Regions from separate parts of the Streptomyces sp. NPDC006193 genome, predicted to be linked through region 2. Evidence: riboswitches for the same ligand, from Rfam matches in the RefSeq annotation. Region 2 holds a riboswitch; the other holds the start of a gene.

Region 1 (11,483 bases), on a different contig from region 2:
CACGGTCACCGTCGAACGGTCGAGCAAGATCGTCGTGGACGCCTTGCGACAGGCGGAGCGGCCTGACTACGCTCGGTCGTCCTCCCGGTGAACCGTCGGTGCATGGGGGCTCTCGCGCAAGGGCATGAGGTTGCGGGGGGTCGGCGCACCGAAGGGGTGCTGCGTGGTGGAAACTGTTTGGTGCATACGGACGTTGTGAGGATGTCCGGCTCGGCCGGTGTAGGCAATCAGGGTTCGTCCTGCCCCACGGGCGGGTCTGTTTCGGTCAAGGGGAATCGCCCGTGAAGTTGTTTGCGAAGTTGTTCGGCAAGAGCGCGCGAGAGGGCAGCGACAACGCCACCGCCCGCCATCGCGCACAGCCTGACGCGGAGGACCGGCGCCCGCTGTTCCGGGACCAGGTCACTGGTCCGGGCGGTGACATTTCCGGTGGTCAGGGCGCGGCGTCTGTTGACCCTGCGCAGTCCGGCGGCATAGGTTTCGGGCAACCGTCAACCTCAGGTGCGGGTGGAGGGTTTGCCTCCGGCCCGTACGCGTCCAACGCCCCGGCGGGGCAGCCGCGGCAGGAGGATCCGTCGATGTCGGTCCTGGTGTGTACGAGGTGCGGTAACCGCAACGCGGAGAACGCCCGGTTCTGCTCCCACTGCGGAGCGCCGCTGCGCCCCGGCGTGGCGCCGGAGCGGGCCTCCGAGACGACGTCGACGATCTCGATCTCCGGCCTGGAGGCCTACGACTCCGAGGCGACCGGCCAGACGCCGCTGCCGATGCTCTCCCCGGAGGCGCAGGCCGCCGTGGACGCTCTGCCGCTGGGCTCGGCGCTGCTGGTGGTGCGCCGGGGTCCGAACTCGGGCAGCCGCTTCCTGCTGGACAGCGACCTGACCACGGCCGGCCGCCACCCGCAGAGCGACATCTTCCTGGACGACGTCACGGTCTCCCGGCGGCATGTGGAGTTCCGGCGCTCCGCGGACGGGACCTTCACGGTCGCCGACGTGGGCAGCCTGAACGGCACGTACGTCAACCGTGAGCGCATCGACCAGGTCGCCCTGGCGAACGGCGACGAGGTGCAGATCGGCAAGTACCGGCTGGTGTTCTACGCGAGCCGGCAGGGCATCTGACCGGCCCCCGGACTCACGTCCGGGGGGACCCCCAGGGAAGGTCCATGCTTCGATCACCGAGCGGCGGTGCCGGAAGCGGCACCGCCGCCAGGGACAGTGGCCTGATGAGCATCGGCACGGTGCTCAACGTGCTGCGCGACGAGTTCCCCGAAGTGACCATCTCCAAGATCCGCTTCCTGGAGTCGGAGGGGCTGATCGAGCCGCAGCGGACCCCGGCGGGGTATCGCAAGTTCAGCGCCGGGGACGTCGAGCGCCTCGGTCATGTCCTGCGGATGCAGCGGGACCACTACCTGCCGCTCAAGGTGATCCGTGAGCACCTGGACGCCATGGAGCGGGGCGAGGCCGTGGCCCTGCCGCTGGTCGGGCGCCAGCGCACCCCGGACGACTCTCCGCAGCCGCCGGAGGCGCCGACGGCGGCCAGGATCGGCCGGGCGGAGCTGCTGGCCGCCGCGGACATCGAGGAGGGCCGGCTGGAGGAGTGGGAGTCCTACGGGCTGATCACTCCCCTGGAGGACGGGGTGTACGACGCCGAGGCCGTCACCGTGGCCTCGCTCGTCGCCGAGCTGGGCCGGTACGGGATCGAGCCGCGCCACCTGCGGGCGATGAAGGCCGCCGCCGACCGCGAGGCGGGGCTGATCGACCAGGTGGTGGCACCGCTCAAGCGCCACCGCAACCCGCAGACCAGGGCCCTCGCCGCGGCCCGTACGAAGGAACTGGCGGCGCTCACGACGAAGCTGCACGCGGCCCTGGTCAGGACAGCTCTCGGCGTGCGGCTGCCCTGACACCCGATGCCCCGGGCCCGCGCCGGATCGGCTCTTGACAAGGGGCTGCGCAGGGGCGTCCGGGCGACCGGATCGGGCACCTGTTCCCGGCCCGACTACCCAAACGTCCCGGGCACGGCCTAGGGTTGCTGTGTGAACGAGCTCGATGTCGTAGGTGTCCGGGTCGAAATGCCCTCCAACCAACCGATCGTGCTCCTGCGCGAAGTGGGGGGCGACCGTTACCTCCCCATCTGGATCGGGCCGGGGGAGGCGACGGCGATCGCCTTCGCCCAGCAGGGCATGGCCCCCGCGCGACCGCTGACGCACGACCTGTTCAAGGACGTGCTGGAGGCCGTCGGCCAGGAGCTGACCGAAGTGCGTATCACCGATCTGCGGGAAGGCGTCTTCTACGCGGAGCTGGTGTTCGCCAGCGGGGTCGAGGTCAGCGCCCGCCCCTCCGATGCCATAGCGCTGGCCCTGCGCACCGGGACGCCGATCTACGGCAGTGACACGGTGCTGGACGACGCGGGCATCGCCATCCCGGACGAGCAGGAGGACGAGGTGGAGAAGTTCCGCGAGTTCCTCGACCAGATCTCGCCCGAGGACTTCGGCACCAGCAGCCAGTAGGCCGCGGGGCGGTCCCTCCCACCCGGTGCGCCACCGGGCGGCGGCGGCTCCGCACAGCCGGTGCTCCGGCAATTGCCTCCGGCCGGTGAGAGCGTCCTACGGGTTCCCGCGAGGGCATTCGGCTAGCCTTTCCCCGCGGTGGGACACGGGAAACCACTCTTAGGGTGATTATCACTCGGCGTGCCGAGTGTGGCGATCGTTGACGCACCCTTGGTGACTGCCTACCGTCGAGAAGGCAGGTCAAGGACGGAGGTCGGCGTGAGAAGCAGCGGCGACGGTACGGCCGGGGGCGCCCCCGGACGCAGCTTCGGGGAGAGCGGTCCGTACCCGCCCCCGGGCTCGCGGCTGCACCCGAGCGGGGGCCACCCCCGGTCCGGCAGCACGGTCGATCACGCCCCGCAGCTGGCGACGGCGGTGCCGAACGGCGGAGGGGTGGCGTCCATGACGTCCGAGCAGATCGGCTACCGCGGGCCCACGGCCTGCGCGGCCGCCGGCATCACCTACCGGCAGCTCGACTACTGGGCGCGCACCGGTCTGGTCGAGCCCAGCGTGCGGCCGGCCTACGGGTCGGGCACCCAGCGCCTGTACAGCTTCCGGGACGTCGTCGTCCTGAAGATCGTCAAGCGCTTCCTGGACACCGGGGTGTCCCTGCAGAACATCCGCACGGCCGTCCAGCACCTCAGGGAACGCGGTTTCCGTGACCTGGAGCGGATGACCCTGATGAGCGACGGCGCCACCGTCTACGAGTGCACGTCGCCGGACGAGGTGCACGCCCTGCTCCAGGGGGGTCAGGGCGTCTTCGGGATCGCCGTCGGCGTGGTGTGGCGGGACGTGGAAAGCGCCCTCTCCCAGCTGCACGGCGAACGCGTCGACACCGGTGAGACCCTCGTCGGGCACAACCCCGCGGACGAGCTGGCGCGCCGCCGCAACCGGGCGGTCTGACCCAGGGGCGTCTCCGGCGCCTCCCGCACCACCGCGTTGTCAGTGCCGTGGTGCAGCATCGAAGATGTGAGAACCGCGCCCACGATCCTCCATCTCGACATGGACGCCTTCTTCGCTTCGGTGGAGCAGGCGTCGAAGCCGAGCCTGCGCGGGAAGGCGGTCGTCGTGGGCGGGCTCGGACCGCGCGGAGTGGTGGCCACCGCGTCGTACGAGGCACGGGTGTTCGGGGTCCACTCGGCGATGCCCATGGCGCAGGCGCGCCGGCTGGCTCCGCACGCCGCCTACCTGGTCCCGCGCTTCACCGCGTACCGGGCGATCAGCGAACAGGTGATGGCGCTGCTGCGCGAGCTGTCGCCGCTGGTGGAGCCGCTGAGCCTGGACGAGGCGTTCGTGGACCTGGAGGCCGGGGGAGCGGCCTGGGACGAGGCCTCGGCGCGGCGGGCCGGGCAGCAGCTGCGCGCGGACATCCGGGCGGTGACCGGGCTCACCGGGTCGGTGGGGCTCGCCGCCTCCAAGATGCTCGCCAAGATCGCCTCCGAGCAGGCCAAGCCGGACGGCCTGGTGCTGATCGAGCCGGGCACCGAGCGGGCGCTGCTCGGACCGATGCCGGTGCGCACCCTGCCGGGGGTCGGCCCGGCCACCGGGGACCATCTGCGCAGGGCCGGGATCACCACGGTCGGGGAGCTGGCCGAGGCGGGCGAGGACGAACTGGTCCGGCTGCTGGGCAAGGCGCACGGGCACGCGCTGTACGCCATGGCGCTGGCCCGCGACGAGCGGCCCGTGGTGGCCGAGCGGGAGGCCAAGTCGGTGTCGGTGGAGGACACCTACGACGTGGACATCCACGACCGGCTGCGGGTCGCCGCGGAGGTGCAGCGGCTCGCCGACCGGTGCGTGCGCAGGCTGCGCGCGGCCGGGCTGTCCGGGCGGACCATCGTGCTGAAGGTGCGGCGGTACGACTTCTCGACCCTCACCCGCTCCGAGACCCTGCGGGGCCCCACGGACGACCCGGCGGTCGTCCGCGAGGCCGCGGCACGGCTGCTGGAGTCCGTGGACACCACGGGCGGGGTGCGGCTGCTCGGCGTCGGTGTGTCCGGGCTCGCCGACTACACGCAGGAGGACCTGTTCGCGCAGGCCATGCCGGCGGCTCCGGCGCAGGAACCGGAGGAGGGCGCGACCGAGGCCGTCGTGGAGCGTCCGCAGCCCGCCGAGCGGCAGTGGCGTGCCGGTCAGGACGTGCGGCACACCGAGTACGGGCACGGGTGGGTGCAGGGGAGCGGACTGGGGCGCGTCACGGTGCGCTTCGAGACGCCGCAGTCACCTCCGGGGCGGGTGCGGACGTTCGCCGTCGGCGACCCGGCGCTGGAGCCCGCGGATCCGCTGCCGCTGGTCGCCGAACCGTTCCGCCCGGCCGTCGGTCCCGGCCGGCGGGGAAGCGGCCGGCACGGGGTCCCGCCCCGGGAGACCGAGGAGGGGGCCCGCGCGCAGGAGGCGGGCGGTCAGGGAGCGGGTGGCCGGCGAGCCGGCGGTCGGGCAGCGGCTCCCGGCCGGGAAGGAGCCCGCCGCGACGGGGAAGAGGTCCGCGGTCAGGTCTCCTCCGACCCCGCCAGCCTGCCGAAGTCGTGGTCCGGGACCGCGGGAGGGGAGGCCACGTCGAGGCCGTAGTGGTGGTAGAGCTGCAGTTCCTGCTCGGGGGAGAGATGGCGGCCGACGCCGAAGTCGGGGGCGTCCTTGATCAGGGCCCGGTCGAAGGGGACGTGCAGGGCGCCGTCGATCAGCTCGCTCGGCGCCAGGGGGACGAAGGCGTCCCGGGAGAACAGGCCGGTGCGTATGGCCGCCCACTCGGGCACGCCGGTCGCGTCGTCGAGGTACACCTCGTCGATGGTGCCGATCTTGGTGCCATTGACGTCGAACGCCTTGCGGCCGATCAGGTTGCGCGGATCGATGTCGGTCTGCACGGTCCCTCTCCCTCCACGTGGTCGCAACTCATCCGTAAGCACTACAAAAGAGCACATTCAAGGAGGCGGCCACTCGAGGGCTCAGGCGTTGACCCCGCTGGTACGCTGGCAATGGCTGCTGACACCGTGCGGGAGAGTCCTCCGACCACCTCGGGGGCGCCGAAGGAGCAACTCCTCCCCGGAATCTCTCAGGCTCACGTACCGCACGGACGAGGTCACTCTGGAAAGCAGAGCGGGTGTCGACGGCTTCCGCTCTCACCGACGGTGAAAACCGGCGCCCCTCCGGGCGTTCGGTGAAGCTCTCAGGTCGAGATGACAGAGGGGGAGGCCGCCGGGGTATCCGTACGGGGTGCCCCTCGAAGGTCGCGTCAGACCAGGAGGCCTCCGCAATGACCGCCCATCGCATCCCGCTCTCCGAGCTCGAAGCGGGCATTCCGTTCGAACAGCGCCACATCGGGCCCGACCAGGAGGCGCGGGCGAAGATGCTCGCGCACGTCGGCTACGGCTCGCTCGACGAGCTGACCGCCGCCGCGGTCCCGGACGTCATCAAGAACGCCGACGCCCTGGACCTGCCGGGCGCCCGCACCGAGGCCGACGTGCTCGCCGAGCTGCGCTCGCTCGCCGACCGCAACCAGGTCCTCGGCTCCATGATCGGCCTGGGCTACTACGGCACCTTCACGCCGCCCGTCATCCTGCGCAACGTCATGGAGAACCCGGCCTGGTACACGGCCTACACGCCGTACCAGCCGGAGATCTCCCAGGGCCGCCTGGAGGCCCTGCTGAACTTCCAGACGATGGTCGCCGACCTGACGGGCCTGCCCACCTCGGGCGCCTCCCTGCTCGACGAGGGCACGGCCGCCGCCGAGGCCATGGCGCTGTCCCGGCGCATGGGCAAGAACAAGAAGGGCCTGTTCCTGGTCGACGCGGACGCCCTGCCGCAGACCGTCGCCGTCATCCGGACGCGGGCGGAACCGACCGGCGTGGAGGTCGTCGTCGCCGACCTCAGCGACGGCATCCCGGCCGGCATCGCCGAGCGCGAGATCAACGGCGTGCTGATCCAGTACCCGGGCGCCTCCGGCGCCGTACGCGACATCAAGCCGGTCATCGACCAGGCGCACGAGCTGGGCGCCCTCGTCACCGTCGCCGCCGACCTGCTCGCGCTGACCCTGCTGACCTCGCCGGGCGAGCTCGGCGCGGACATCGCCGTCGGCACCACCCAGCGCTTCGGCGTGCCGATGGGCTTCGGCGGCCCGCACGCCGGCTACATGGCCGTCCGCGAGAAGTTCGCGCGCAGCCTGCCCGGCCGCCTCGTCGGCGTCTCCGTCGACGCCGACGGCCACAAGGCCTACCGGCTGGCGCTGCAGACCCGTGAGCAGCACATCCGCCGCGAGAAGGCCACCAGCAACATCTGCACCGCGCAGGTGCTGCTCGCCGTGATGGCCGGCATGTACGCCGTCTACCACGGCCCCGAGGGGCTGCGGACCATCGCCCGCCGCACGCACCGCTACTCCGCGCTCCTCGCCGCCGGTCTGACCGCAGGCGGTGTCGAGATCGTCCACGGCGCGTTCTTCGACACGGTCACCGCGCGCGTGCCCGGCAAGGCCGCCGAGGTCGTCGCCGCCGCCCGGGCCAACGGCGTCAACCTGTGGCAAGTCGACGCCGACCACGTCTCCATGGCCTGCGACGAGACCACCACCCGGGCCCAGCTGGCCGCCGTCTGGTCCGCCTTCGGCGTCGACGCCGACATCGAGGCGCTGGACGCGACCACCGAGGACACCCTGCCCGAGGCGCTGCTGCGCACCGACACCTACCTCACCCACCCGGTCTTCCACCAGCACCGCTCCGAGACCGCGATGCTGCGCTACCTGCGCAGGCTGGCCGACCGCGACTACGCGCTCGACCGCGGCATGATCCCGCTGGGCTCCTGCACCATGAAGCTCAATGCGACCACGGAGATGGAGCCGGTCACCTGGCCCGCGTTCGGTCAGCTGCACCCGTTCGCGCCCGCCGAGCAGGCCGAGGGCTACCTCACGCTCATCCGCGAGCTGGAGGAACGTCTCGCCGAGGTCACCGGCTACGACAAGGTCTCGCTGCAGCCGAACGCCGGTTCGCAGGGCGAGCTGGCCGGTCTCCTGGCCGTCCGCGGCTACCACCGCGCCAACGGCGACGAGCAGCGCACCGTCTGCCTCATCCCGTCCTCCGCGCACGGCACCAACGCGGCCAGCGCCGTGATGGCCGGCATGAAGGTCGTCGTCGTCCGGACCGCCGGGGACGGCGAGATCGACGTCGAGGACCTGCGGGCGAAGATCGAGCAGTACCGCGACGAGCTGGCGGTGCTCATGATCACCTACCCGTCGACGCACGGCGTGTTCGAGGAGCACGTCGCCGACATCTGCGCCCGGGTCCACGAGGCCGGCGGCCAGGTGTACGTCGACGGCGCCAACCTCAACGCCCTGGTCGGCCTCGCCAAGCCCGGGCACTTCGGCGGCGACGTCTCGCACCTGAACCTGCACAAGACGTTCTGCATCCCGCACGGCGGCGGCGGTCCGGGCGTCGGCCCGGTGGCCGTCCGCGCGCACCTGGCGCCGTACCTGCCGAACCACCCGCTCCAGCCGGCGGCCGGCCCGGCGACGGGCGTCGGCCCGATCTCGGCGGCGCCGTGGGGCAGCGCCGGCATCCTGCCCATCTCGTGGGCGTACGTCCGGCTGATGGGCGGCGAGGGCCTCAAGCGGGCCACGCAGGTGGCCGTGCTGTCGGCGAACTACATCGCCAAGCGGCTGGAGCCGCACTACCCGGTGCTCTACACCGGCCCCGGCGGCCTGGTCGCGCACGAGTGCATCATCGACCTGCGCCCGCTCACCAAGGAGACCGGCGTGACCGTGGACGACGTGGCCAAGCGCCTGATCGACTACGGCTTCCACGCGCCGACGATGTCCTTCCCGGTGGCCGGCACGCTGATGATCGAGCCGACCGAGTCGGAGGACATCACCGAACTGGACCGCTTCTGCGACGCGATGATCGCCATCCGCGCGGAGATCGAGAAGGTCGGCTCGGGACAGTGGCCCGCCGAGGACAACCCGCTGCGCAACGCCCCGCACACCGCGGCCGCGCTCGGCGGTGAGTGGACGCACGCCTACAGCCGCGAGGAGGCCGTCTTCCCGGGCGGCGTCTCGGCCGCCGACAAGTACTGGCCGCCGGTGCGCCGCATCGACCAGGCCTTCGGCGACCGCAACCTGGTCTGCTCCTGCCCGCCGCTGGACGCGTACGAGGACTGAGCGAGCCGTGGGCGAGGGCCCCGTCCGGATTTCGTGGAAGCCGGGCGGGGCCCTTCGCCGTGTCAGTCCGTCGCCAGGGACACCTCGGTGGCCTTGATCAGCGCGATGACGTCGGAGCCCACGAAGAGCCCCAGGTCGCCGACCGCGTCCTGCGTGATCACCGCCGTGATCTCGCCGCCGGCCACGCCGATCCTCACGGAGGCCATGGCCTCGCCGGAGGTGAGCCGGGTGATGGTGCCGGGCAGCTGGTTGCGGATCGACAGGCCCTCGACCCGGCGGGTGGCGAGGGAGACCTCGGTCGACTTCACCAGCGCGCGCACCGGCGTGCCGGGGCCGAGCGCGAGCTGCTCGGCGGCCTCCCGGGTGATGGCGGCCGTGAGGTGCGGGCCGTCGTCCAGCCGGACCGTGACGAGGGCCATCACCTCGCCGGGGCGCACCTCGGTGACGGTGCCGGGAAGCTGGTTGCGGATGCTCAGGGTCATGGGCACCCACCGTAGAGCGCCGCTCCGCTCAGGCCGGGTATGCGTGCGTCTGCGTCGCCTTGACCGTCGCCCAGACCGCCGCACCCGGGTGCAGGTCCAGTTCGGCGGCGGCCGCCGCCGTCACGTCCGCGGCGAGCGGCATGTCGCCGATCAGGTCGGCGCGGATCCGGTCGCCGTGCGTCTCCAGGCCGGCGACCTCGCAGCGCCACAGGTTGCGGGCGCTGGCGCCGGAGGGCCGCTCCCGGAACAGGGTCACGGCGGACGGCGGGAACGCCACGAACACCGGCCCGGACAGCTCCTCCGTCGTGGTGACGGCCGGTCCGGCGTCGAGCTGCACGGAGTGCCCCGCGGCCCGCCCGCGGTACAGGTTGAGGCCGACGAGCCGGGCGATGTAGTCCGTGCGCGGGTGGCGGGCGACGTCGGCGGGCGCGCCCTGCTGGACGATCCGCCCGTGCTCGACGACCACCAGCCGGTCGGCCAGCACCATGGCGTCCAGCGGGTCGTGCGTGACCAGCACCGCGACCGCCTCGAACTCGGCCAGGTGGCGGCGGAGCCGGGCGCGGACCTCCAGGCGGGTGCGGGCGTCCAGCGCCGCGAGCGGCTCGTCCAGGAGCAGCAGCCGGGGGCGGGTGGCGAGGGCGCGGGCCAGGGCGACGCGCTGGGCCTGACCGCCGGAGAGGCGGCGTGGCGGGGCGCCGGCGTGGTCGGCGAGGCCCATGCGGTCCAGCCAGGCCGCCGCCTGCCTGCGGGCCTCGGCCTTGCCGGCGCCCCGGCAGCGCGGGCCGAAGGCGACGTTGTCCAGGGCGGACAGGTGGGGGAAGAGGAGGTAGTCCTGGAAGACGACGCCGACGGGGCGCGCCTCGGGGGGTGTGCGCGTCAGGCGGACGCCGTCCAGGTGCAGATGGCCGTCGGTGAGGGCGGTGAGGCCGGCGAGGGCGCGCAGCGCGGTGGTCTTCCCCGCGCCGTTGGGGCCCAGCAGTGCCACGACGTCTCCGGGTGCGGCCGTCAGGGTGATGTCCAGGCGGAAGCCGGGGCGGTCGACGACGAGGTGGGCGTCCAGGCCGGCGGCCGGACGCGGGGGCGCGGAGGGGGGCCCGCCGTCGGCCGGAGCGGGTCCGACGGCCTCACCGCGCGTGCGCGCCTCGTGGTCGGGCGCCGCCGGACCTGCCGGGGGCCGGGCCGCGCCGGCGGCCGCGGGGGCGGTGGGCCGGCGGGAGTCGTCGCCGGCGGCAGCGGCGCGGGTGCGCGTCATGACGGCACCATCCAGCGGTTCCTGAGCCCCGCCAGCACCGCGATCGACACGGCCAGCAGCACCAGGCTGAGGGAGAGGGCGGACTCGGGCTCGCTCTGCAGGGCGAGGTAGACCGCGAGGGGCATGGTCTGGGTGCGGCCCGGGAAGTTGCCCGCGAAGGTGATCGTGGCGCCGAACTCGCCGAGCGCACGCGCCCACGCCAGCACCGCGCCCGCCGCGACGCCGGGCGCGATCAGCGGCAGCGTGACCCGGCGGAACGCGGTGAAGCGGGACGCGCCGAGCGTGGTGGCCGCCTCCTCGTAGCGCGGGTCGGCGGCGCGCAGGGCGCCCTCCACGCTGATGACCAGGAACGGCATCGCCACGAAAGCCTCCGCGACCACGACACCGGCGGTGGTGAACGGCAGCGTGACGCCGAACCAGGAGTCGAGCCACCGGCCGATGATCCCGTTGCGGCCCAGCGCGAGCAGCAGGGCCACCCCGCCGACGACCGGCGGCAGCACCAGCGGCAGGGTCACCAGGGCCCGTACGAGGCCCCGGCCGGGGAAGTCCGTGCGGGCCAGCAGCCAGGCCAGGGGTACGCCGAGGACGAGGCTGACGGCGGTCGCCGCGGTGGCGCTGACCAGGGACAGCTGGAGCGCTTGCCACACCTCGGCGCTGGTGAGCCGGCCGGGCAGGCTGCGCCAGGGCGCCCGGAGGAGCAGCGCGAGCAGCGGCAGCAGCAGGAACGCCAGTGCCACCACGCCCGGCAGCAGCAGCGCGGGCGGCGCCCCGCGCCATCCCGACGCGCCGGCGCGCCGGGGCCGCGGCCGGCCCGTGCGGGGACCGGTCGCGGTGTCGGGCCTGCCGAGGGGGGTCACGGCTTCAGGAACCCGGCCCCGGTGAGCACCTTCCGGCCCTCCGCGGACCGCACGAGCGCGACGAACGCCTCGGCGGCCTCGGCGTTCCGTGCGTTCTTCAGCGGGACGATCCGGTAGTCGTTGATCGCCGCGGCGGACTCGGGGAACTCCACGCCCTCCACCTTGCCGGCGGCGGCCTGCACATCCGTCCGGTACACCAGCGCCGCGTCGGCTTCCTTCA
Region 2 (11,483 bases):
TTCACGACGCCCTTGGTCGCGGCGTTGGCCCCGGCCGACTTGGTGCCGTTCTTGTCCTTGTTGTCATCGGCCTTGCTGCAGCCTGAAAGAACCAGGCTGACGGAGCCGATGGCCGCGATCGCGGCCAGCGCTGACCTTCGCATGATGGGCGCTTTCCCCTCCATTGTTGGAAACTTTTCGTGCTCTCGGCGGCAGGCGTCAGCGGCTGCGCGGGTCGAGAGCATCGCGGAGACCGTCACCGAGCAGGTTGAACGCCAGGACGGTCACGAAGATGGCCAGACCCGGGACGATCATGTACTGGGGGTCGACCTGGTAGTAGGTGACCGCCTCGCGCAGCATGCCGCCCCAGGACGCCTGCGGGGGCTGGATGCCGACGCCGAGGAAGCTCAGGGACGCCTCGAACAGGATGTTGGTCGGGATGAGCAGCGTCGAGTAGACGATGATCGGGCCGACCAGGTTGGGCATGAGCTCCCGGAACAGGATGTACGGGGCCTTGGCGCCCATGCCGCGGGAGGCGTCCACGAACTCGCGCTCGCGCAGGGCGAGGGTCTGGCCTCGCACGATCCGCCCCAGGTACGGCCAGTTGAAGAAGCCGATGACGAAGATGAGCACGCACAGGTGGAGCGGCAGCCCGTTGAGGCCGAAGGCGCCGCCCTGCAGGGTGGCGGAGATGGCGATCGCGAAGAGCAGGAGGGGGAAGGCGAGGAAGGTGTCCATCAGCCGGCTGATGACCGAGTCGACCCGCCCGCCGTAGTAGCCGGCCACGACGCCCATGACCGCGCCGATCACGTTGGACAGGATGGTGGCGCCGAAGGCCACCACCAGCGACACCCAGGAGCCCTCCAGGACGCGGGTGGCGATGTCACGGCCGAACTTCGGGTCCACGCCGAGCGGGTGGTCGGCGCTCATGCCGCCCCAACTGCCCTTCGGGAGCGAGGTGTCGGGGGTGATGAGGTCCTGGTGGAAGGCGTTGGGGTCGAGCCCGAGGACGGCCTGGATGGGACGCGAGAGGATCGCGACGAGGATCAGCAGGATCACGATGACGCCGCCCGCGACGGCGACCCTGTCCTTCTTGAAACGGGTCCAGGCGATCTGACCCAGAGAACGACCCTCGATCTGCCCCTTCCCGGCACCCTCCAGCACAGCTTCCGGCTGTGCCTCGGCTGCCGCCCCGGTGGTCTCGATCGGTGCGGTCACGGTGAGCGACCCCTCTCGCCGGTGGTGACCGGCCTGCGCCTGCCGCGGTTTGCGGCTTTGTCGACTTGCCATCGATCAGGAGGTCTCGACCTCCTGTCTGAGTCGCGAGTCTTCAGCGTCGTCGCGATCACCCGCCAGAGCTGACGGCGAAAGTATGCGCAACCGTGATGCAGTCCAGGGGATTCCGTTATCCGAACAGTGGGTAACGCCCCCCGGACGTGGTCTAGTTGGGACAGAACGGTGATTCCGCGCGGTTCGGGACGTAGGGCAGATGTCTACGCGCGCAGAAGTGCGCCGACTGTGCGCATGCTGCGCGGATTCCTCGAAGGGTCTGGCGCCCGGGCCGGCCGGTCAGTAAGAGCCGTGCACCGGCGGGTAGCCGTAGCCGACGGACGGCGGGACCGGCTGCGGCGGCGCGGCGGGGGCGTGCGCCTCGCGGTCGTAGAAGGGACGCGCGTTGGCCCGCATCCACATCACCACCGGGTCGTGTTCGTCGCTCATCGCGACCGTGGACACCGGCAGCCCCTCCGGGACCGCGCCGACGGACTGCTGCATCATCGCGCGCACCGAGTCGACCGCGGCGGGCGAGGCGTCGTACACGTCCAGGCCGATGGCGAGGTAGGGCGCCCCGAGCGCGGGCTGCACCCAGGCGCGGCGCAGCGAGCGCAGGGCCGGGGTGCGGTGGGCGTTCTGCGTGAGCAGGGCGTAGAAGTGCGGGATCTCGATGGCGGGCTCCGACAGGCGCAGCGGGCCGGCGGGCTGGCGGTCCAGGCCGGTGGCGATGCGGCGCAGGTCCAGCCAGGGGATGCCGACGCCGCCGCCGGGCGCGTGCGGGTTGAGCCAGAGGCCGTAGTGGTCCGGGTACAGGGTGCGGGCCACGTCCAGGGCGTCGGCCACTTCGTACGAGCGGTTCCAGCCGCTGGCCGACAGCTCCTGGGCGGAGGTGACGCAGGGGGCGTAGTGGAAGCCGCCGACCTCCATGTTCCCGTACTGGGCGTCCGGGGCGCCGGCCTGGCCGTGCCACAGGAGCATCCAGACCTGGCCGGAGGACGGGGTGGCGAGGGCGCGCAGCAGGGCCTCGTAGGCGTCGTAGCGTCCGGGCGTGACCTGGCGCAGCATGTGCTCGACGCTGCCGCTTGGGCTCGCGCTCACCTGTCTTACCGCCCCTTCGCTTCGTGCCCCGCGTTCGGACACAGCTTATGCGCCCGGGAGCGCGGGGCCTCGTGTCCGTGCCCGGGTGCGGGTTCGTGGTGGGTTTCCGCGCGGTTCCCCGCGCCCCCGGGCCCGTTCAGAGGCCGTACTGGTAGAAGGGGCGCACGTTCGTCTTCATCCAGCCGACCACCGGGTCCTCCACCACGTCCAGCAGGACCAGGTTGACCGGCCACCGCACCGGGACCTTGCCGAGGGCGCGGCCCAGGGCGTCCAGGGGGCGGGCGCGCAGGTCGCCCTCCCACTGGGAGAGTTCGACGCCGACGAAGAGCACCGGGTCGGCGGTCTCGACGGCGGCCAGGCAGCGGCGGGCGGTGAGGACCACGCCGGTGCCTTCGAACTCGGCCGAGGCGGCGGACAGGAAGTCGACCGGATCGTCCTGCCAGTCGGGCTCGAAGAGGCGGACCCGGCCGCCGGAGCCGGGCCCGTCGAGCGGGGTGCGGCCCGCCCGGCACAGCTCGGCCACGGCCTCGGGCGGCAGCGGGACGCCGACCACGCCGCCCGGGTTCACGGCCAGGCCCGCCTGCGGCGGCAGGCCGCGGGCGAACTCCGCGGCCGGGGCGACGGTGCAGGCCATGTGGGAGCCGGCCACCTGGCGGAACTGCTCCTCGGAGCTGAACACCGGGACGTACGCCTGTCCCTCGATGTCCATCGTCGGCAGGTCCAGCGCCGTGCTGTCCGGACCGCCGCCGTTGGGCAGCGGGACCCACAGCAGGCTGCGGCCGAGGACCTCGAGGATCCGGCCGCCCGCCGAGGGGACGCCGAGCGAGGCCGACAGCACCTCCTCCAGCTCGTTGCCGGGCCAACCGCCGTGCGGGTGGGGGTGCGCCTGTGCGGGGAAGTCCGCGGGAAAGTCCGCCGGGAAGTCCATGTGCCTACCGCCTGCTGGAAACCACTGGTGTGAGCATGAAGGCTAGCGGGTGGCCGCGCCACGGCGGCTACCCGTCGAAATCCAGGCGGCGCAGGGTGTCCGCGGCGGCCCGGTCGAGCAGGACCGCCGAGCCGCAGCCCGCGGGCAGCTCGCCCCGCTCCACCGCGCCGAGCAGCCGGGCGGTCGCGCGGCGGTGGCGGCGGAAGGCGTAGCGGGAGACGCCCCGGCCGCGCTCGCGCTGGCCCTCGCGCGCGGTCTCGGGGTCGACGTCGAGCAGCAGCAGGTGCAGCCCGCCGCCGCGGCGGCGGGCCTCGCGGGCGAGCCAGGCGCGCACCCAGGGCTGGGTGCCGCAGTCGTGGACGACGACGCCCTCGCCGGTGCGCAGGGCGCGGCGCAGGCCGGTGTAGTGCGCGAGCCGGACCGCGGGGCGGTACAGCGCGTAGGGCAGGAAGCGGGGCAGGCGGGCGGCGAAGCGGTCGCGGGTGTCCTGGGAGTCGACGCGGCGGCCGGGGACGGCGCGCTGCATCAGGGTGGACTTGCCGCTGCCGGGCAGGCCGGTGACGACGACCACGTCCCGCGGCGCGAAGACCAGGGCGCGCGGGCTGCGTCCGGCGCGGTGGCGCAGGTCGCGCACGACCGGGACCGTGCGCGCGGCGCCGCGCGCACGGGCGGGGGCGGAGGGGCGCCCCGGCACCGCGGGGCCGGCGGCGGTGGCGGTGGCGGTGACGTACGCCGAGGTCCTGTTCACCGTGATGGTCCTCCCCTGTGGGCTCGGTGTTCCGCATGCCCGTTGCAGTTAAAGGGAAGGTAATGGCCGCGGGTCGGCGGATCGTGCGCGTACTGCCACAGCCCGGTCACAGAAGCGGGCTCTGGAGGCTCCGGGAGGCGGCGTGCAATGATGTGCCCGCCAACTGCATACCGGCCGCTTGAATCCGCGCGGGAGAGTCCCCAGGTCCCCCAGGGCCGCCTGGGGCGCCGAAGGAGCAAGTCCCTCCCTTGAATCTCTCAGGCCCCGTTACCGCGCGGGCGAGGCACATCTGAAAAGCGGGCCGCTGCGACAGTGGCTCCACCCAAGGTGCAAGCCGTGATCGTCCCTGTGGCGGTCGTGGCGAACCTCTCAGGTTCCGATGACAGATGGGGAGGAACGTTCCTCGCCCGTCCTGTCTGCCTGGGGAGACGACCGACCGATGAGCAGTACCGAACCCACCGAGCTGCGCCGCACCGCGCTCGACGCCGTGCACCGTGCGCTGGGCGCGACGATGACCGACTTCGCCGGCTGGGACATGCCCCTGCGCTACGGCTCCGAGCGCGACGAGCACCTCGCGGTGCGGAACCGGGCCGGCCTGTTCGACCTCTCCCACATGGGGGAGATCACCGTGACCGGCGCGGACGCCGCCGCCTTCCTGAATCACGCCCTGGTCGGCGACATCGCCTCCGTCGGCGTGGGCCGCGCCCGCTACACCATGATCTGCCAGGCCGACGGCGGCATCCTGGACGACCTGATCGTCTACCGGCTGGCCGACACCGAGTACCTGGTGGTGGCCAACGCCTCCAACGCCCAGGTGGTGCTGGACGCGCTGACCGAGCGCGCCGCCGGCTTCGACGCCGAGGTCCGCGACGACCGGGACGCGTACGCGCTGATCGCCGTGCAGGGTCCGCAGTCCCCCGGGATCCTGAAGTCCCTCACCGACGCCGACCTGGACGGTCTGAAGTACTACGCCGGGCTGCCCGGCACGGTCGCCGGGGTCCCGGCGCTGATCGCCCGCACCGGCTACACCGGCGAGGACGGCTTCGAGCTGTTCGTCAGGCCGGAGCACGCCGCCGCGCTGTGGCAGGCGCTGACCGAGGCCGGCGAGGGCGCCGGTCTGGTCCCGTGCGGCCTGTCCTGCCGCGACACGCTGCGCCTGGAGGCGGGCATGCCGCTGTACGGGCACGAGCTGACCACGTCCCTCACCCCCTTCGACGCAGGTCTGGGGCGCGTGGTGAAGTTCGGCAAGGAGGGTGACTTCGTCGGGCGCGAGGCGCTCGCCGAGGCCGCCGCCCGGGCCGAGCAGAACCCGCCGCGCGTCCTCGTCGGCCTGGTCGCCGAGGGCCGCCGGGTGCCGCGCGCCGGGTACTCCGTGGTCGCGGGCGGCGAGGTGATCGGCGAGGTCACCTCCGGCGCACCCTCCCCCACCCTGGGCAAGCCGATCGCCATGGCCTACGTCGACGCGGCGTACGCCGCGCCGGGCACCGAGGGCGTCGGCGTGGACATCCGCGGTACCCACGAGCCGTACCAGGTCGTGGCGCTGCCGTTCTACCGGCGCCAGAAATAGACACGGGGCGCGGACCGTCCGCGTGACGTGACCCCGCGCACCCTCGCCCTGCCCGTCGGCAGGGCCGGCAGTCCCCCCTTCACCAGCACTCCCGCGCGTACAGGAGAATTCAGGCCATGAGCAACCCCCAGCAGCTGCGCTACAGCAAGGAGCACGAGTGGCTGTCGGCCGCCGAGGACGGCGTCGCGACGGTCGGCATCACCGAGTTCGCGGCCAACGCGCTCGGTGACGTCGTCTACGCCCAGCTCCCCGAGGTCGGCTCCACCGTCGAGGCGGGCGAGACCTGCGGTGAGCTGGAGTCCACGAAGTCGGTCTCCGACCTGTACTCGCCGGTCTCCGGTGAGGTCACCGAGATCAACGAGGACGTCGTCAACGACCCGTCGCTGGTGAACAGCGCTCCCTTCGAGGGCGGCTGGCTGTTCAAGGTGCGCGTCACCGAGGAGCCGGCCGACCTGCTCTCCGCCGACGAGTACGCCGCCCACACCGCCGGCTGAGGAGTCGTAGCCGTATGACTGTCCTGAACACGCCCCTGCACGAGCTGGACCCGGAGATCGCCGCCGCGGTCGACGCCGAGCTGGACCGCCAGCAGTCGACCCTGGAGATGATCGCGTCCGAGAACTTCGCGCCGCTCGCGGTGATGGAGGCGCAGGGCTCGGTCCTCACCAACAAGTACGCCGAGGGCTACCCGGGCCGCCGCTACTACGGCGGCTGCGAGCACGTCGACGTCGCCGAGCAGATCGCCATCGACCGGGTCAAGGAGCTGTTCGGCGCCGAGTACGCCAATGTGCAGCCCCACTCCGGCGCCTCCGCGAACCAGGCGGCCCTGTTCGCGCTGGCCCAGCCCGGGGACACCGTCCTGGGCCTGGACCTGGCGCACGGCGGCCACCTGACCCACGGGATGCGGCTGAACTTCTCCGGCAAGCAGTTCGACGTGGTCGCCTACCACGTGGACGCCGCCACCGGTCTGGTCGACATGGCCGAGGTCGAGCGGCTCGCCGAGGAGCACCGCCCGAAGGTGATCATCGCGGGCTGGTCGGCGTACCCGCGGCAGCTCGACTTCGCCGAGTTCCGCCGGATCGCCGACAAGGCCGGCGCCTACCTGTGGGTCGACATGGCGCACTTCGCGGGCCTGGTCGCGGCCGGTCTGCACCCGAACCCGGTCGCGTACGCGGACGTGGTCACCTCCACCACCCACAAGACCCTCGGCGGTCCGCGCGGCGGCATCATCCTCGCGAAGAAGGAATTCGCGAAGAAGCTGAACTCGTCCGTCTTCCCGGGCTTCCAGGGCGGCCCCCTGGAGCACGTGATCGCGGCGAAGGCGGTCTCCTTCAAGGTCGCCGCCTCCGAGGAGTTCAAGGAGCGCCAGCGCCGTACGGTGGAGGGCGCCCGCATCCTCGCCGAGCGGCTGACCGCTGCCGACGCCCGCGAGGCCGGGATCAACGTGCTCTCCGGCGGCACGGACGTGCACCTGGTCCTGGTGGACCTGCGCGCCTCCGAGCTGGACGGGCAGCAGGCCGAGGACCGTCTCCACGAGGTCGGCATCACCGTCAACCGCAACGCGGTCCCGGACGACCCGCGCCCGCCGATGGTCACCTCCGGCCTGCGGATCGGCACGCCCGCCCTGGCGACCCGCGGTTTCACGGCCGAGGACTTCACCGAGGTCGCCGACGTGATCGCCGAGGCGCTCAAGCCGTCGTACGACGCCGAGGCGCTGAAGGCCCGGGTGAAGGCCCTGGCCGGGAAGCACCCGCTGTACCCGTCCCTGAGCAGGTAAGTCACCTTTCGCCGGGCACCGCGCACACTGGAAGAGCGACGTGCGCGGTGCCCGCCCCCCTGTACCGCCCCTTTCGCACCACCCGAGCACCACCCGCATTGAGGAGTCATCCGTGGCCATCTCGGTCTTCGACCTGTTCTCGATCGGCATCGGCCCGTCCAGCTCCCACACGGTCGGCCCGATGCGCGCGGCGCGCATGTTCGCCCGCAGGCTGCGCAACGAGGGTCTGCTGGAGAAGACCGCGACCGTGCGCTGCGAGCTGTACGGCTCGCTCGGCGCGACCGGGCACGGCCACGGCACCCCGAAGGCGGTGCTGCTCGGCCTGGAGGGCGCCTCCCCGCGCACGGTGGACGTGGAGACGGCCGACGAGCGGGTGGAGAAGATCAAGCAGGCCGGCCGCATCACGCTGCTCGGCGAGCACGAGATCCCGTTCTCCTTCGACGACGACCTGGTCCTGCACCGCCGCAAGGCACTGCCGTACCACGCCAACGGCATGACGGTGTGGGCGTACGACGCGGCCGGCGCGGAGCTGCTGTCCAAGACGTACTACTCGGTCGGCGGCGGCTTCGTGGTGGACGAGGACGCGGTGGGCGCTGACCGGATCAAGCTGGACGACACGGTCCTGAAGTACCCCTTCCGCACGGGCGACGAGCTGCTGCGCCTGACCAGGGAGACCGGCCTGTCGATCTCCTCCCTGATGCTGGAGAACGAGCGGGCCTGGCGCACCGAGGAGGAGATCCGCGCCGGTCTGCTGGAGATCTGGCGGGTGATGCGCGAGTGCGTGCAGCGCGGACTGTCCCGCGAGGGCATCCTGCCGGGCGGGCTGAAGGTGCGCCGCCGCGCGGCCGTCTCGGCCCGCCAGCTGCGCGCCGAGGGCGACCCGCTGGCGCACGCCATGGAGTGGCTCACGCTCTACGCGATGGCGGTGAACGAGGAGAACGCGGCGGGCGGCCGGGTCGTCACCGCCCCGACGAACGGCGCGGCCGGCATCATCCCGGCGGTCCTGCACTACTACATCGACTTCGTCCCGGGCGCCGACGAGGACGGCGTGGTCCGCTTCCTCCTGGCCGCCGGCGCGATCGGCATGCTCTTCAAGGAGAACGCCTCCATCTCCGGCGCCGAGGTCGGCTGCCAGGGCGAGGTCGGCTCCGCCTGCTCGATGGCGGCGGGCGCCCTCGCCGAGGTGCTCGGCGGCTCCCCGGAGCAGGTGGAGAACGCGGCCGAGATCGGCATGGAGCACAACCTGGGCCTGACCTGCGACCCGGTCGGCGGCCTGGTGCAGATCCCGTGCATCGAGCGCAACGGCATGGCCGCGGTGAAGGCGGTCACGGCCGCGAAGATGGCGATGCGCGGAGACGGCTCCCACAAGGTGTCCCTGGACAAGGTCATCAAGACGATGAAGGACACCGGCGCGGACATGAGCGTCAAGTACAAGGAGACGGCCCGCGGCGGGCTGGCGGTCAACATCATCGAGTGCTAGACCGGGCCGGCCCGCGTCGGCGACCGTGGAACGGGGAGGCGGATCCGGCGGATGCGCCTCCCCGTCGCCGTGCGGCCGTGCGCGGTCAGCCGGCGGTCAGCCGGTGGTCAGCCGGTGGTCAGGGTGGCGTCGTCCACGACGAAGCCGGTCTGCAGGCTGGAGTCCTCGGTGGCGGTGAAGCTCAGCGTGATCTGCCGGCCGAGGTACTGGCTCAGGTCCAGGGTGCGTTCGGTGTAGCCGGCGCCCGCGTGGACGTTGGAGTACGTCTGCTTCACCGTGCCGTCCACCTTGACCTGGAAGGTGTCGTACGCGGTCGAGCCCGACTCGGCGGTGTCGACGTGCAGCCAGTACCTGAGGGTGGCCTTCGTGCAGCCGGACGGGACGGTCACGGTCTGGGCGAGGGTGTCGGTGGCCGCGTAGCCGTAGCCCGCCAGCCACGCGTACCGGGTGCCGGAGTGCGCGGCCTGGCCGCTGAACGAGCCGATCGCCCCGGTGTCGCCCGTCCACGGCGAGGTGCCGCTCTCGAAGCCGCCGTTGGAGATCACCTGGGTGGCGGTGCAGCCGCCCGCGCCCTCGACGGTCAGGGTGTACGGCGCGGTGTGCGTGGTGGAGCCCGTGCCGGTGATCGTCAGGGTGTAGGCGCCGGGCGGGGCGGAGGCCCCGACGGTGATCGTCGCCGTGGACGAGGCGCCGGAGGTCACCGAGGCCGGGCTGAAGGAGACCGTGACGCCGGAGGGGGCGCCGGAGGCCGACAGGTTCACCGTCTGCGCCGAGCCGCTGGTGGTGGCCGTGGAGACGGTGGTGGTCAGCGAGGCGCCCGGGGCGGCTCTGCCCGTGGTCGGGCTCGCCGAGAGCGAGAAGTCGTCGGCCGGGGCGCCGTCGGAGACCGCCTGCCTCCACAGCGTGTAGGCGACGCCGTCCGCGCTGCGGTTCAGTCCGGTGGCGTTGATGTTGGCGGTGGTGTCGCAGGAGGAGTGGTAGCAGCCGTCGTAGGCGGCGTTCGCCGTGCCGCCCCACTTGGCCGCCTGCGCCGAGGTCTTGCGGGCGCTCGCGCCCATGGCGTACCCGGAGGTCGGGATGCCGTAGCTCTCGAAGGAGTAGTCGTCGGAGCGGCCGGCGCCCTCGGTGTTCTCCTCGGGCTGGAGGCCGAGCGAGTCCCAGTACGCCTTCATCGGCACGGCGGCGGCGGAGTTGATGTGGTTGATGAAGTAGCCGCCGTTGGGCGAGGCGACCATGTCGAAGTTGTAGTACGCCTTGATCGCCGAGCGCTGCGCCGAGGTCAGCGAACGGACGTAGAAGTCGGAGCCGTTGAGGCCCTGCTCCTCGTCGGTCCACCAGCCGAAGCGGACGCGCGCCGCCATCGACGGGTCGGCCGCGGCGAGTCGCAGCGCGACCTCCAGCAGGGTGGCGCTGCCGGAGCCGTTGTCATTGATGCCCGGTCCGGCGGAGACGCTGTCCAGGTGCGAGCCGAACATGTACACCTTCGACGCGTCGCCGCGGGGCCACTCGGCGATCAGGTTGGGTCCGGCGCCGCTGGTGCAGCCGGAGGTGCAGGGCTGCTCGGTGACCGTGTAACCGGCCGCCTGGAGCTTGCCCTTCACATAGGCGACCGAGTCGCGGTAGCCCTGGCCGGTCGATCTGCGGGTGCCGCCGTTGCGGCCGGCTATGGCGTTCAGTTCGGTGAGGTGCGCCTGGACTTTGGTGACGTCGATGTCGGGGGCGGCCGCGGTGCGTGCGGGGGCGGGGGCGGGGACCGAGGCCGTCGCCGTGCGGGGGACCGCGGGGCCGGAACGGGCGCTCGCGGGCGCCGCGGCGAGGCACGCGGCGGCCGTGGCCAGCGAGAGGCCTGCCAGGGCGAATCTTCGTAGCACCGTGTCTCCTTGTGGGGTGTGTGGGGTGCGGGGTGCGGGGTGTGGGGGAACGGGAGCGGGCGGCGCGATGCGGGTGGTCGCGCCGGACCGCCCATCAGGAGCATGCGCATGCCAATCCCAGGTCAAGCGTGGCGCTGTGGGACCGGCCGGATCAGGAGCGTGCGCCCGGCTCCTCCGACGCGACTGCCCCAGCGCGGACGCGCCGGGGCAGTCGCGCCGGAGGAGCCGGGGAGCGGGACGGGCGGCGAAGAGGCTAACCGGCGGGGCGGCCCGTCCGCCCCTGTCCGAAACCGGCACGTCCGCTCCCGGCCAGGCCGGCCGCAGCGCACCGGCCGGGGCGACGCGTCTGGCCCCGCGCGCCGGGCGGCCCGTATCGTGCGCGCATGCATGCGGCGCAGGAGCCTGAGCGCGGCCGGCGGCCGGCCGGGGCCGAGGCGAGGGAGGCCTATCTGGCCCTGGTGGAGCGGATCGCCTCGTCCGAGGCGAGGGACGGCGCCGCCGCGCGGGAGGAACTCGGTGCGCTGCCCGCCGAGTTGCTCCGCTGGCTGACGGACCGGCGGCTGCTGGACGCCGGCGGGGAGCGGCTGCGCCCGCCGGAACGGGCACTGCGGCACATCGTGATGGAGCACCGGCGGCGGCTGCACGAGACGGTCGCGGAACTCGGCCGTGACGCGCAGGCGATGGAGGACGTCCTGTCCCTGCTGACGGCCCCTCGGCTCGACGCCCGGGAGGCCGTGGAGACGGAGTACTTCACCGACCGGGAGCG

Evidence for each region. Region 2 has a riboswitch for glycine ahead of gcvT (glycine cleavage system aminomethyltransferase GcvT). Riboswitches for the same ligand answer to the same signal wherever they lie in the genome.
Region 1: another riboswitch for glycine. It lies ahead of gcvP (aminomethyl-transferring glycine dehydrogenase); the one in region 2 lies ahead of gcvT (glycine cleavage system aminomethyltransferase GcvT).

Annotation. Positions count from the first base shown of each region.
Region 1 covers NZ_JBEXTB010000041.1:5,637-17,119, forward strand. Annotated here, with positions in the region: gene ABZ261_RS27190 (DUF881 domain-containing protein) at 1-91, shown strand, start outside; gene ABZ261_RS27195 (FHA domain-containing protein) at 282-1,112, shown strand; gene ABZ261_RS27200 (MerR family transcriptional regulator) at 1,157-1,894, shown strand; gene ABZ261_RS27205 (bifunctional nuclease family protein) at 2,027-2,500, shown strand; gene ABZ261_RS27210 (MerR family transcriptional regulator) at 2,759-3,442, shown strand; partial or broken gene ABZ261_RS27215 (DNA polymerase IV) at 3,509-4,837, shown strand; gene ABZ261_RS27220 (PRC-barrel domain-containing protein) at 5,026-5,397, opposite strand; glycine riboswitch at 5,517-5,611, shown strand; gene gcvP (aminomethyl-transferring glycine dehydrogenase) at 5,787-8,672, shown strand; gene ABZ261_RS27230 (TOBE domain-containing protein) at 8,735-9,154, opposite strand; gene ABZ261_RS27235 (ABC transporter ATP-binding protein) at 9,183-10,406, opposite strand; gene modB (molybdate ABC transporter permease subunit) at 10,403-11,263, opposite strand; gene modA (molybdate ABC transporter substrate-binding protein) at 11,260-11,483, opposite strand, start outside.
Region 2 covers NZ_JBEXTB010000021.1:26,973-38,455, reverse strand. Annotated here, with positions in the region: gene ABZ261_RS19690 (ABC transporter substrate-binding protein) at 1-164, opposite strand, end outside; gene ABZ261_RS19685 (ABC transporter permease) at 199-1,197, opposite strand; gene ABZ261_RS19680 (enhanced serine sensitivity protein SseB C-terminal domain-containing protein) at 1,549-2,349, opposite strand; gene ABZ261_RS19675 (enhanced serine sensitivity protein SseB) at 2,486-3,277, opposite strand; gene ABZ261_RS19670 (AAA family ATPase) at 3,345-4,025, opposite strand; glycine riboswitch at 4,205-4,308, shown strand; gene gcvT (glycine cleavage system aminomethyltransferase GcvT) at 4,465-5,592, shown strand; gene gcvH (glycine cleavage system protein GcvH) at 5,709-6,086, shown strand; gene glyA (serine hydroxymethyltransferase) at 6,101-7,366, shown strand; gene ABZ261_RS19650 (L-serine ammonia-lyase) at 7,479-8,846, shown strand; gene ABZ261_RS19645 (M28 family peptidase) at 8,954-10,717, opposite strand; gene ABZ261_RS19640 (LuxR C-terminal-related transcriptional regulator) at 11,101-11,483, shown strand, end outside.